2 regions of the Paenibacillus sp. G2S3 genome follow, and region 2 is predicted to be linked to the other one. Evidence: riboswitches for the same ligand, from Rfam matches in the RefSeq annotation. Region 2 holds a riboswitch; the other holds the start of a gene.

Region 1 (7,444 bases), 720 kb from region 2:
TTTACGCTGAGAAGACTATACCAAAGATTTGGAGTAGAGGAGCAAGGCAAACAGAGGATTGATCTTCGATTGACCCATCAGCAGTTCGCGGATATGATCGGAACGTTAAGGGAGACGGCTACCCTTGTGCTTAAAGATCTGCAAGCGCAAAAGATTATTGATATTCAACATCAGCAGATCACCGTGTTAGACCCGACGTATTTACTGGAGTATACGGATTTCGATTGAGAAGAGCAGTTCCGGGATCTTTTTCATAGAATCGATTATTAAAGGGGTTATGAATGTGGCATGTAATCATTGTGTAGTAAGAGAGCTGAATTTTGAAATCAAGGCTCATGGTGAGCTTAATCTAAGGATTTTACCTGAGGTTATTCATCATTTGAGTAGAAGTAATACGATACATAAGGTAGAAGAAAATGTGATTACGATTAAGGAGTCTGGAGCGCGGGATTTTCTAGATTTCTGTATTGACCATATGGAGTCGGAGCAGATTGAATTCCGTATAGATGACCAAACATGGAGACCTCTATCCGAATTATCCACTGTGCTTGATATGGAGTGGATTGATGAGGTTATAACTAAGGGCTTAGTTACTTGTCACTTCCAACCGATTGTGAACGTACGGGAGGAGATTTTTGCATACGAGCTCCTATCCAGATTTAAAAAAGAAGATGGGTCCCTTATCTATCCTAATGAGATTTTTGCGGCGGCACGAAATCGTGGACGTTTATATGCTTTAGATCGGTTATGTAGAATGACTGCTGTAAAATATGCTGCACCCTTAAATAAAAAAACGTTTATTAATTTTATCCCAACGTCGATTTACGCTCCAGAGTTTTGCTTACGATCAACGGTTGAATTGGCCAATCAATTAGGCGTCGATCCCTCTCTTTTTGTCTTTGAAGTTGTTGAGACGGAGAAAGTCGATGATCTCGCTCATTTGAAATCGATTTTGACATATTACAAGGATCGGGGATTTGAATACGCTTTAGATGATGTTGGCGAAGGCTTCAGCACGATCGAGATGTTATTGGAGCTTAAACCCCATTACATGAAGCTGGATATGAAATATGTTCAGGGTGTGTCCAGCGATCCGAACAAACAGAAAATAGCTAAACAATTTTTAGAAAAGGCTTTAGAGATCCAATCTGTTCCCTTAGCAGAAGGTGTGGAGTTTAGAGAGGATTTTGAATGGCTTAAGCAGAGTGGTTATCAGTTGTTTCAGGGATATTTATTTGGAAAGCCTGACCCTATTCCCAAACAGTGATCCTAATGAGTATATCTCCGTCTAGAGGATGAGATGATTTCAGGTCAGAGTCTGATTACAGGTGAACCCCAGGGCTGTACAATTTAGGTAATTGAGAAGGGGGACGGGATGGATATGAATTGGCATAAATACATCACACGCTGGGCGGATTCGAGAGGGTTAGATGGGCGAGAAATTGATTATCAGTGGCCGTCTCCTTCATTTCCAGTCGTAAGCATTCGTAGCAATTTAGGTCGATACTCTGGTCAGGGGTTTGGTCACGGAAGCAAACCACAAGTGAAGACGGCCGTTGGATTAATTGCCATTGGAGATATAGCTGTTGGCCTGATATCCATAGGTGCGGTAAGCGTCGGTGTTCTGTCTGTGGGTGCAATATCACTGGGGATGTGGTTAGCCATCGGGGCAATAGCACTTAGCTGGCTTGGCTTCGCCGTGGGAGCAATTGCGATTGCAGGAGTGGCTGTAGGAGCGATCGCAATAGCCGAAAAAGCGTTGGGAGCTGTCGCCATAGGTGATACGGCATTTGGGGCGGTAGCCATAGGACGGATTGCTGGGGGAGCAGTAGCTATTGGCCAATGGGCATATGGTCTAATCGCAGTTGGCGAGCATGGCTTCGGGTTAATTCCCATCACGGGCGATGTGTGGAATTGGTTCCGGCGTTTGTTTGGATCGGGAGATTAAAAGGCTAACCAGTCCAAAAGTATCACTCGTAGTCTGGGATAGTTAATAAATAATATCTATCACGATAGAAAAATTAATTGCAATTACCTATTCGGATTTCATACCAATTAATCATGCGATCAGATGTGGCGTTATGTTACTCTTTGTAATGTATTCGAAACTTCATAGGCAAACCTATGGAAATGTAGGGACGCAAAGCTATAGGGACTAAGGTTATCATAACTATTGTCAGCCAGCTGCCAAAGAGTGTGTAACGCTTTTTGTTAAAATATAAGAAAGGTTAAGTTATGCACCTATACTTAATCTCTTATATTTCTCGCTTAAACCCTTATCGTCCTTATAAGGACGCCGAAGGCGTTTATGCTTGTTAAGGTTTAATAAAAATTAAGTCTTAATTTTTAGGCGACTTTATACGCAATCAAGCTACTCTTTTGGGGTAGTTTTTTTTGTGCCCATTTTAGGCTTGGAAGAGATTCATAATACATCTGGGGGGTAGAAAAGATGAAAAAAATGATTGCGATCGCTACATCGGCAGCCATGTTAGCCAGTTTTTCGAGTGAGGCAGGTTATGCTTTAGCAAGTGATGTAAGCAAGGTAAGTGTAGTGAAGACTGTAGTACAAAGCAAGGCTGAGCTATTAAGCAATGCGTCAGTTATTCCGTTTGATCTGTACGGCAAGGCTATCCTAAGCGCTTATAATGATGTTTTTAGAATGAATCCTGCGAATATTAAGTCCATCACAAATAACGGTGGCAACTACTCAGGTTCACCTATAGCTAAGGCTATTGATGGCGATATGAGTACGCATTGGGAAACGGGCAAACCGAACAGTTCAACGTTCACGAATGAGGTTGTCTTTGTTTTCAATGAGTCCACTGAATTAAATAGAATCGTATACGCTGCAAGACAATCCAGTGCAAAGGGGAAGGGGTTTGCTCAGGAATTTGATATTTATGGCTCAACTACGGATGCAGGAGATTATACGCTAGTATCCTCTGGAGAATATAAAGGCGGAGCAGGTGACGTTGTAGAGATTCAGTTTGCACCCACAGCCTTCAAGAGACTTAAATTTGTCTTCAAAAAAGCTAACCAAGATTGGGCGAGTGCGGCTGAATTTTCTTTTTATAAAGAGGATACCGTATCCGCTAAGATGAAAAGCTTGTTTACAGATGGAACGATGAGTGCGGTTGTTCCTGCTTATAATAGCGTCGAAGCGATCAATCAATTAGAAGAAGCGGCAAAAGTACATCCGCTCTATCCCATCCTTAAAGATTCTTTGGATTTGGCTAAGAAGCTAGTGAATGGAGAGGTTCAAACCGAAGGCACCATTATTGAGGCCGAACAACGTGGTGATATGAAAAAGCATGCGCAAGAAAACCTGAGAATTGGTTTCGGTACGAACAACCAGCCTACGGGGCTCGTTGCAATGCCTGGAGATACGATCAATGTGTATGTAGATGCTGCTTCGAGCGATAAATTGCCTTCTTTAGTATTTTCCCAACAAGAGGCGGCTTGGAACGTTTGGGCTAGCAGCGTGAAATTGCGTCCAGGTAAAAACACAATAACCGTTCCTGAATTTGCGACGAATAGTTATTATGCACATGAAGTGACTAAGGGCGGTACAGTGTATATCGTCAATCCCTATACAGCTGAGGAACAAGGGAAGGCACCACTGATCCGATTCGAAGGGTTCACAAAGATCCCTATGATGACCAAGACCATGGATCCTGAACAATTTAAAGCCTTCCTAACCACCTACAAGCAAAAATTAGATGAAGATAAAGCTGCGCATCCGAATGTTCAAGATCGCAAGCTCATCGATGTGGTGGAAATGGTCAGCGAGCATGTTATTTTCACAGGAACTGCGACAGAAGCTTATAACAAGTTTATTACAGAAGGAAATGATCCGCTGGGCACCGTAACCGGCTATGATACTTGGATGAAGACGATCTTTGACTTCTATGGCTTGGATGGCAGTAGTGTGATTCATGATGCCAAGCTAATTCGTGAGAATATTCGATTGATGCAGCCTTATGGTGCGATGTATGCAGCGGGAGATCATACAGGGATCCAACTTGGAACCGTGGGGACAATGTTAGGTGATTTTAACAAAGTCTATCCAGGCTGGGGATTGAATCATGAAATTGGGCATCGCTTGGCTATGGGTGAACGAGAATATGGCGAAGTAACCAATAATATGGTGTCTATGCTGATGTCAGTCCATGCGGACTCGATGGATACTCGTATTCCTTTTGAAAGTGATATTTATAAATATGTGATCCAAGAAAATAAAGTGGTTATGAATCAGCAGGGCTTATTTGCTCAGCTGGGAGCCTATTGGCAGTTGGAGTTGGCGCATCCGGGATACTGGACAGAATTGACAAGGATGTACCGCGAGCGGAAGGTCTCCCTTCCGAACGGTGACAATTCCAAGCAGCAGTATTTGGTGGAGTTCTCCTCTGAAGTGCTGGGGTTAGACTTAAGTAGCTATTTTGCCAGACATGGCTTCACTGTGAATCCTGAAACGAAAGAGAAATTAGCTAAATACCCAGCACCGAAAAAGCTATGGTATTTAAACAATTCAGTGGTTCATTATGAGGGAACAGGAATAGCAGATAAGAATGTTGCGATTAAGGTTAATATCACGCCTAACGCTACTGCTAAATCAAACACCTTAAGCTTCAGTATGAATAAGGATCTTAAGAAAGATTTCTTAGGATATGAAGTGTATAGAGACGATAAGTTAGTAGGGTTTACAGGCACTGATCAGTTCGTGGACAAGAGTGTAGACAGCAGCATCAATTATACGTACAAGATTGTTGGCTATGATAAGAAGCTGAACCCACTGAAGCCAGTACAGGTTAAAGCCTTTAAGCCAGCGCTGTCTGTTGAAGATCAAATTACGTTAAAGCTAAATCAACCCTTTGATCCGATGAACTATGTAAAAGCGACTAACTATCAAGGGAATGATATTACTGCTAATGTCACCCTGAAAGCGAATACCGTCGATGTAACGCAAAAAGGTGACTACGAAGTGGTATATGAAGTGAAGAACGAAGGGGTTACAGAAACCAAGACCACACAGGTTACGGTAACGAGTGACTATGCTTATCTTTCGGATCTTAATGCCAAGTCAGTCGTTGTTGGCTGGGGTGAATTAAAGAAAGACAAAGCCGTCTCTGGTGGAGTCATAACCCTTGTTCGACAAGGGTTAGCTGCGACCTATACCAAGGGAATCGGTGTACATGCGAACTCTGAGGTTGTTTATGATATTGAGGGTAAAGGTTATGATTTCTTTGAAAGCTACATCGGAATTGATCAAGCGATGAAAGGAAAACCATCCTCTGCAACCTTTGAAGTGTATATAGATGGAGAGAAGAAATTCTCGAGTGATGTTTTCCAGGCAGGTACAGAGCATGAATTTGTAAAAATACCAGTGACTGACGCGCGCGAAGTAAAGCTGGTTACCACAGATGCTACAGATGGCAATGCTTCAGACCATACGGTATGGGCGGATGCAAAGTTTACGAATACTTCAAGCAAGCCGACCATCACAGTGCCGGAAGAGACAACCTTCGTGAAATTGAACAGTGAATTTGATGTTTTGACCGATGTTACTGCCGTTGATACGGAAGATGGTAATTTGATTGAAGCGGTTGAAGTAAAAAAGAACGGGTTCACTTCAAGTAAAACAGGCACTTACAACGTAGAACTGTCAGTTACAGATCGTGATGGCAATACAGCGGTACAGACCAGAACGATCGTTGTATACAGCGCTAGTAAATATCTGAGTGATATAGCTTGGCAGTCGGCAAGAACGGATTACAATGTTGTTCGTAAGGATAAGGCAAGCTCTAACAATCCGATTAAACTACTTGTAAATGGCGTAACCAAAGAGTTCGCTAAGGGTTTAGGAACGCATGCTAACTCCGAGATCGTGTATAATCTGGCGGGTGCTAATTTCGAATATTTTGAAACATATGTAGGGGTTGATAGAAATATCCCAGAGCAAAACAACTCCAGTGTGATCTTCAAAATTTTCGCCGATGGGGTAGAAGTGTATAATAGCGGACTGATGAAATTTGGCACGGAAGCTAAACTAGCTCAAATCCCTGTGAAGGGTGTAAGTGAACTGAAATTGGTGTTAGATAATGCAGGCAACGGAAATGCTTCAGATCACGGCGATTTCGCGGATGCAAAGTTTATGATTCTGAACAGTACACCAGAGCTTACCATAGCTAAATCAGTATCTACCAAAGTGGGCCAAGCGATTGATATTAATGAAAGTTATTCGGCTATAGATTCGGAAGATGGTGACCTGACGGCTCAAGTGAAGGTCTCAGGACAAGATCAAGTTAAATTCAATAGAGCTGGAAAGTATCCGATCACTTATACTGTAACCGATAGTGATGGAAATACGACCACGAAGACTAGAACCATTGCCGTAGTAGACATGACGGACTTTACGTATCTGACGGACTACGACTGGAATTCTACTCAGAACAGCTATACTGCGCCTTTGAAGGACAAATCTATTAGTGCTAATACGCTGAGATTAACCGATGAGAGCAATCAAGTAGTGTCCTACGAAAGAGGGATTGGAGCGCACTCCAACTCGACGATTGTATACGATCTAAGCGATAAGAACGCGGACTACTTCACTTCCTATGTGGGTGTAGATCGACAAATGTATGGTACGGTCGGTTCGGTGAGCTTTGAAGTGTTTGTGGATGGAGAGAAGAAATTCGATAGTGGCGTTATGGGCTCCAGAGATCCGCAGAAATTCATCGAATTGGGTATTAACGGAGCAAAAGAGCTGAAACTAGTCGTTACAGACGGCGGAAATGGCAACGGATCTGACCATGCTACTTGGGGAGGAACTAAACTACATTTCGCGAATGGAGATCACCTATTCACTGGAGATCTGGAACAAGCCATTGCAGCGGCGAAAGCAATTTCTCTAGAAGGCTTCACACCTGAGAGTATTGCGGCATTTACGGCCAGCCTCTCGGGTGCAGAAGCAGCATTGGCTAATCCTTCTGTCACACAAAGTGAAGTAGATGCAGTCGTGGCAGCGTTACAACAAGCAATAGAGGGTCTGACCGAAATAGATCTTACGCAAGTCATTACTATTGTAGACCGGTATTTAAGTGCTTCGATCAAGACCACTTTAGGTGTAACTGGAGAATTAACATTAGGTGATATGTATAACCTTACAATGTTAACGAGTGAGACCGGAAGAGCTAGATCCTTGGAAGGGCTACAGTACGCCAAGAACCTAGAGACACTTGATATTACTGGAAATGAAATTACAGATTTCTCCCCATTACAAGGGTTAACTAAACTAACAAGCTTATTGGCTGACCCTCAAGTGGTAGAGGTAGGACAATTAAAGGGACCTGTGGTTGAATTGACCAATCCGGTGAAAGGGCTCGATGGTAGTAAAGTGATCCCTAATTCAGCTGGGGTCAGAAACACTAGAACATCTAAAGAAATC
Region 2 (7,444 bases):
ATACTCTTGCCTTTGCCACTAATCAGCATTAACACGAACATTACAACAAAGCTAAACAGCGAACCGAATAAACTGAATAGTAAGCTTGAAAAAGTACCTAGGAGAAATGCAGTAAGCAACGTTTTGAGTATGACAAGCAGGAATGCATCCCGTCCACGTAAAAAGTAAATACACGTCAAAATCATAATGTTAGCTAATCCTAGTTTAGCACCAGGCACCAGTCCCATTCCTGATAACGGAATCTGTGCCTCTATTAGACTAAGCACTACCGCCACTGCAGCGAAAATCGCAATAATTACCGTTCTTTTTAAAGCTGTTGCAGATTCACTACTGGACATAGGCATCTATATCATCCTCCCCCGACGCACTTGTGATTTCCACTAATACTCTATGCGGTAGACAGACAATCGTCTGTTTGGGCAGGGTAATAAAACCAAAACCTAAGCATACTTGATCCGGGCAGTCGGCATCATACATTTCAATCCCGTAATCATGCACCTTCAAGATGTTGTAACCTCGATCGGTACGGACCTCAATGGTTTGTTCTTCTTTTGTAAGCTTTACCGTTTTAAATAACTCGCCGTCCACCGTTACATTGGCTACGAGATTTTTACCGGCCCCACCTTTATCATCATTGTCCGAAAACCATCTCGGTGCGAGAAAAGCGAGCGCAGCAATCAACACGATGGAAATCAACCACACATCTGCGCGTTTCATAAAAATCTCCCTTATTTTTTAATTAAAAACCAGACTTATTAATTATAACGGTCTACCCCCAATCCTTCAATCAATGTTGGGGTTTAATGTAAGTTTTAGAGAACAGTTCACAAAATAGGCACGCAAAATAACCACCACAGCTCCATTTACTCTGGCTTTCTAGCTTTTCCGAATTAATCCACAAATAATCCAGCATACGATATATTCAAATCAAACGCTCTCTCTTGCTCTGCTTGTTCCCCTTCTAAAGCAAACAACCCTTATCTTGGAATTCATTATTATATTTGCCTTTTAAACAATACTGTGTTATATTTATATCGTATTTGTTTTTCGATATATTGAATATCCCCATCAAGAAGATGTCAGGCCGACTATTTTACACTTCGGCATTTTGGACACAGAGGCTTCATGTTTTCTTGCAGAAACTTTCCTTTTTATGAGACTAAATTCGAAATATAGCATTCCGATTCACACTGGCGCGGTCAATGGAGCCGCAAGGGCAAAAGAGAGGTAGGGCTTTTGTCGTATTGGAAGGATTATTCTCGCCACACGGCTGCTGGAAATAACAAGGAATTAAGACACCCGTTACTCACGAACGGCGGGGGATGAATATAACGAAAAAGCATGGCTGTACGAACCTTACATAAGGACACATGCCATGTGTGGAAAAATATAGGCGCCCGATAACCGCTACCTAGCGGATATCGGGCGCTGTCTACGTTCAGGACTTCTAATTTACATATTGATTCACAAAAGCTGTTACTACGTTTATATACCCCGTCTTATTCATATCATAAGCTAACCCATGCCCTGCTTGAGGCACTACGAACTTCTCTTTGGGACTCTGACATGCCTCATACAATTCATTCATCATACTATAAGGTACAAAGTTATCGGCATCGCCATGAATAAAAAGAATCGGCACCTTCGCCTTTCGTACCTGTTTCAAGGCAGACGCTTCACTAAAACCATACCCTGCTTTCAAACGAGTAATTAGACTCGCACTTTGAATAAAAGGGAAGCTTGGCAAGCGATACATACGCCGTAGTTGGTAGGCTAATTGTGCTTTAACTGAGCTGTAAGCGCAGTCCGAGACAACCGCTTTGACTTGCGGTGGTAGATTTTCTCCTGAGGTCATTAGCACTGTAGCACCACCCATAGAGACCCCATGAAGCACCACTTGAGCACTCGGCCCAGTCTTTTTAATCATATATTCAATCCACTGTAAATAATCCTTACGCTCATGCCAACCAAAACCAATATAATCCCCAGCGCTTTCCCCATGTCCTCTGGCATCGGGAATCAGAATATTAAAGCCCAGTCTCTCGTAATAGATTTTGGCGTACGCCCCCATATCCTTGCCTTTTCCAGAATAACCGTGGGCTATAATCGCTGTACGTCCTTCAGCACGATCCGAAAGGAGCAAGTATCCTCTTAGTTGTAGTCCGTCCTCAGATGTAATCTCAACATTCTCAAAGCTCTGACTGGAGATCCAATCCTTCCCCTCACCCCAAGAAGCCCCGGCAACCGGGGGATCAACCTTCAAATCACGATTATTACTCAAGAATTCCTTCGGTGCTCGTTTAATAGCAATTCCATAAAAGAAAAAGCCCGCATAGATCAGAGCTACTATGACGATAACAGCGCTAATGAAGAACCATACCAATTCATCTTCCCCGTCCTTTCCTCATATCCGTTGTAAATCAGTATACCATCTACTTAGATTGCGCCAAAATATAACAATCATGACAAAATAAAACCGCTATCGGAATATGTCCCGAAAGCGGCTTTACTATTCTTCACGGCATAGCTTGTGTTCACGCTACAATCACCGTTTATTATTTCTTGCTCGAGAATCTATTTCTCATCAGCAATCCGATAAGTGCAAAACCTAGACCAGCTACATAATAAGGGACTGGACTAGATTCTCCCGTTTTTGGAAGCTCATCCACAGGTGGATTACCTAGCGGAATTGTATCATCCACTACAGCGATATCACCTGGTGCCGGCGATGGTGTTACTACCGGTACTGGTCCTAATGGAATCTCATCATCATCAACAAGTATCTCTGTGTTGCTCGACGGTGTTGGTGTTGGCACTGGTGCTGGAGTCGACGATGCTACAGGACCTAGCGGCACAGGATCATCATTAACAACGATAGTGCCGATTACGAATGACGGCGTCGGTGTTGGGAACACCGGAGCCTCCGGTGTTGGTGTTGGTGTTGGCGTTGCTTCCGACGACGGTGTTGGCGTTGGTGTTGCTTCTGACGATGGTGTCGGTGTTGGCGTTACCTCCGATGACGGTGTCGGCGTTGGTGTTGCTTCCGACGATGGTGTCGGTGTTGGCGTCACTTCCGGCGTTGGTGTTGGTGTCACGACCGGCGTTGGTGTTGGCGTTACGACCGGCGTCGGTGTTGGCGTCACGATCGGCGTTGGTGTCGGTGTCACGATCGGCGTCGGTGTTGGCGTCACGATCGGCGTTGGTGTTGGTGTCACGATCGGCGTCGGTGTTGGCGTCACTTCCGGCGTTGGTGTTGGTGTCACGACCGGCGTTGGTGTTGGCGTTACGACCGGCGTCGGTGTTGGTGTCACGACCGGCGTTGGTGTTGGTGTCACGACCGGCGTTGGTGTTGGTGTCACGATCGGCGTTGGTGTTGGTGTCACGATCGACGTTGGTGTTGGCGTCACGATCGGCGTTGGTGTTGGTGTCACGATCGGCGTTGGTGTTGGTGTCACGATCGGCGTTGGTGTTGGTGTCACGACCGGCGTTGGTGTTGGTGTCACGATCGGCGTTGGTGTTGGTGTCACGATCGGCGTTGGTGTTGGCGTCACGATCGGCGTTGGTGTTGGCGTCACAATCGGCGTCGGTGTTGGTGTTACGACCGGCGTTGGTGTTGGTGTCACGATCGGCGTTGGTGTTGGTGTCACGATCGGCGTTGGTGTTGGTGTCACGATCGGCGTTGGTGTTGGTGTCACGATCGGCGTTGGTGTTGGTGTCACGATCGGCGTTGGTGTTGGTGTCACGATCGGCGTTGGTGTTGGTGTCACGATCGGCGTTGGTGTTGGTGTCACGATCGGCGTTGGTGTTGGTTTTGGTGTGTGTGTCGGTTTCGGTGTGTGCGTTGGCTTCGGTGTCGGTGTTGGCTTTGGTGTGTGTGTTGGCTTCGGCGTCGGTGTTGGCTTCGGTGTCGGTGTCACGCATGGCGTCGGCGTCACGATCGGCGTCGGTGTTGGTGTCACGCTCGGCGTCGGTGTTGGTGTCACGGTTGGCGTCGGTGTTGGTGTCACGGTTGATGTCGGTGTTGGTGTCACGGTTGGCGTCGGTGTCACGGTCGGCGTCGGTGTTGGTGTCACGGTCGGTGTCGGCGTTGGTGTCACGGTCGGCGTCGGTGTCACGGTCGGCGTTGGTGTTGGCGTCGTTCCTGGATCATCGCCATCGTATGGATGGTGGTGAAATTCGCCACCACCAGTACCTGTGAGCGAAGCCGCCACGAATGTTCCGTTAACCTGACCATTAATAAAATCAACATGAGCATAGGGGGCAAGTATGCTTCCCATTACACCTATGCCTGCCATATCAAGATACGCGGCTTGGCTAAAGTTAAGCAAAATTTTCTTACTGTTCAATACGTTATTAGGTAAAAATCCGAAGTTTTTCATTTTTACGTTAGAACCATCAATATTAATAATTGCAGTAGATCCTGAAGGAACATTTATTGTAATTCCGTAGGTACTAGAAACGTTATCTCCTGGAACATTAAAAACATTGACCACAGGATCTGCACCTGTCAAGGTAAGACTGCCATATTGGTACACTGTTGTTCCATTCGCCGGCAATGCTGCAAGTTCAGCTGATTTATCTCTCAAAGACTGACCTACAGCTGCAAAATCAATCGGACTTCCCTGAGTTCTCTTGCCTCCTTTAAGGAGCGTTGCATTACCAGCATAGATTCCACCATGCACGATATTCCCGTAAACAGAGCCATTGTTGAAAGTAAGATTTCCTCCAACAACAAGGGTGTCAGTGAAGGAGACCTCAGCAGCACTTAGCCTATCACCAACGCTGTAGTTGGTTAAAGTAACATTACCTCCAGCAGCAAACCTTCCCTCCGTATCCGAGAAGGTTGTAACATCCCCTAGGACAAACACATTGTAGTTTCCTGCAATCCCGAGTGTAGTAGAACTAGCATTAACAGTCCCGGCTCCCAAAGAGGAAAGCCCACTACCTACCGTCAATACCCCAGCTAATACTAGTGCAAGCAGCGGTTTCATTCTTCTTTTCAAAAAGCACACCTCCTAAATCTATGATTTATATTTAATCAGAATAATTACCAGAAACTCTAAGGACCTAATAACAAAAAAGACCGCCAAAAAGAAGTGGAATTCCCTTCTCATGGCAGTCGGACGGTCATAGCGCCTTTAAGACACTTTAGACTCCTGGACTTTGCGTCCCACCCTTTCAGGCGGTTTGCTATTATCATGATAATATATGTATTTCCGTGCAAATTAGAACTAGCATTTTAAGCATCCTATTAAATAATCGTCTATGACTTTTAATACTTTTGGACTAATGATAGTTTAGCGCTCTATCCCCACAATTGTCAATCAATTCCTTTTGATAATCACACATGTTAGCAGCCACAAAAAAAGCGCCTAAAGGCGCTTCACATAAAGGTTTTTCTTCAATTTTAAAGTAACTTTATATAGCCCAATATCGATATCCATAATGGAATACTTAGAATCAAACCAAATACCATTCCACGGAGGAGACTTCCTTCCTCTTTCATTTTAATTCTCCTTTTTATAAGTCTAAAGCATTAATTTTTATTATTACAATTTTAATATATTTTATTCTTTTTGATTTAGTTGTGAATTTTGTCACATTGGATTAGCTGTTTAGAAATACCATTGATTATTTTTGGGATATCGGGGTAGAATACGAATATACGTTCCCATTAGAGGTGATGAGATTCATGCATAGAGCTGAAAGCAGGGACAACATGCTGGTGAAATCTTATTTATTGCTTCCGATGATTTTATCAGCTTTCGAACGGGACTCCGCCATTCTATCTACACATTTACGAACACCCGCCCCCTATTTGGAGGTTCTTGGAACCGCCGCGGCAGTTGCTACGACAGATCTAAGAGATGTTCGTTCGGAGATGAGAAAACGGAGAATCAAGGTATATGAGCAGAACAGACTTAACACGGGGATCGAAGCCAAATTCATATGCCGTGGATACCATGAACGAATGCTGCTGTTAAACGACATCGTTGCTGCCCAAGCTGCCATTCATATGCGCAGATATCTGGGACTGGATATTTCATCTTTTAAGAGCTATGAAGAGCAATATCAGATTAAGTAAAGCTGCGTAAGAAGCTGCGCCCCCTCCCCCCATTCAATTAGCGAACAAAAAAAATAGGCCTTACCATGGGAGTTGGCAAGACCTGAGAGATTTATACCACAAAACACTGGGGGGTGTTTGGTGTCTTCAATATATACCTCGAACCTGAAAATAAGATGATGCTCACATGAAAATTACATTAAAAACTTCAATTCGTCGCTTAGGCTATCCGCTTGAATTACACTTTTGATTTCCAACCAAAGAAGCCCGCTTCACTGACAGAGAAAATCGACCGATTGATAGTTAGCCATCGAGTGCTTTGAACTTTTTTTTTAAAAATGATATAGTGAGTTCGTTGTTCGCAGGATGACTTGATAGCAGGTTGTAAAACATAATAAAGTCGTGACCTGAGTACGGAGCGGCAGCAGGCGTTTGCCTTTTCGTTGAATATTTTCTGAAGGAGGGTAATAGCCCATGAGTGATGAAATCTGTATACTGCCTGGCATTCAACAGAAGGACACTAGCTTCGGCTACACCTTGTCTATCATTAATGGTAAATATAAAATGACTATTCTCTACTATCTCTCTGAAAACAAGATCGTGCGGTTCAATGAGCTGCAACGGGGTATCGGTACAATACCTTTTAAGACGTTAAGCGTTATGTTGAAAGAACTGGAAGCGGACTGTCTCGTCAGGCGCGAGGAATTCCCCCAGATTCCCCCTAAAGTTGAGTATTCCTTGACCGAGAAAGGCCAATCGCTTATTCCGGTGCTGGATATGATGTGCACTTGGGGAGAGAAAAACTTCGTTCCAGCCGCGCAAGAGATAACAATACCGATTACAATTTAACGACTTATGATAAAAGCAGCATTTTCATTAATGAAAATGCTGCTTTTTGTTTCAACTCTAATTACATATTTTCGATAAATTCAACATAGCCTTGCGAACTGATGTCCAATTTCTTTAAGTAATCCGTACTTCCTACCGTTTCATATTCCGTGCCATAGAAGGCATAGAAGAAACGATAATCAGCGTTGCAGTACAAAAAAGTCGTGTCAAAGGGAGATAAAATACGGTCAAGCCCGTAGCGGAGTTTACCTTCTTCACTAAAGTCTTTTTCTCTTCCTCCGGCGGTGACAGCCAATGCGATTTTTCGATTTCTTAATTTATCACTCTTCGAGCCGTATGCCCATCCGTAAGTAAATACTTCGTCCAGCCACTTTTTAAGCAGAGGTGGACTACTAAACCAATAGACAGGGAATTGTAAGACAAGCTTATCATGCGCTTCAATCAGTTGTTGTTCCTTTTCCACGTTGATTTTTTCATCGGGATAGGCTTTGTGCAGCTCGTGCACCGTATATTTGTCTGGATATTTACGGA

What was found. Region 2 has a riboswitch for cyclic di-GMP ahead of QNH28_RS02400 (choice-of-anchor A family protein). Riboswitches for the same ligand answer to the same signal wherever they lie in the genome.
Region 1: linked by a shared signal. The riboswitch ahead of QNH28_RS28790 (NPCBM/NEW2 domain-containing protein) and the one ahead of QNH28_RS02400 (choice-of-anchor A family protein) in region 2 are both predicted to bind cyclic di-GMP.

The regions. Positions count from the first base shown of each region.
Region 1 covers NZ_CP126095.1:6,511,362-6,518,805, reverse strand. The annotation lists gene QNH28_RS28805 (Crp/Fnr family transcriptional regulator) at 1-228, shown strand, start outside; gene QNH28_RS28800 (EAL domain-containing protein) at 284-1,267, shown strand; gene QNH28_RS28795 (hypothetical protein) at 1,382-1,948, shown strand; cyclic di-GMP riboswitch class I at 2,106-2,192, shown strand; gene QNH28_RS28790 (NPCBM/NEW2 domain-containing protein) at 2,450-7,444, shown strand, end outside.
Region 2 covers NZ_CP126095.1:532,806-540,249, reverse strand. The annotation lists gene QNH28_RS02415 (Gx transporter family protein) at 1-344, opposite strand, end outside; gene QNH28_RS02410 (NusG domain II-containing protein) at 328-717, opposite strand; gene QNH28_RS02405 (alpha/beta hydrolase) at 1,448-2,383, opposite strand; gene QNH28_RS02400 (choice-of-anchor A family protein) at 2,556-5,003, opposite strand; cyclic di-GMP riboswitch class I at 5,112-5,202, opposite strand; gene QNH28_RS02395 (YhjD family protein) at 5,693-6,085, shown strand; gene QNH28_RS02390 (winged helix-turn-helix transcriptional regulator) at 6,539-6,913, shown strand; gene QNH28_RS02385 (NAD(P)H-dependent oxidoreductase) at 6,975-7,444, opposite strand, start outside.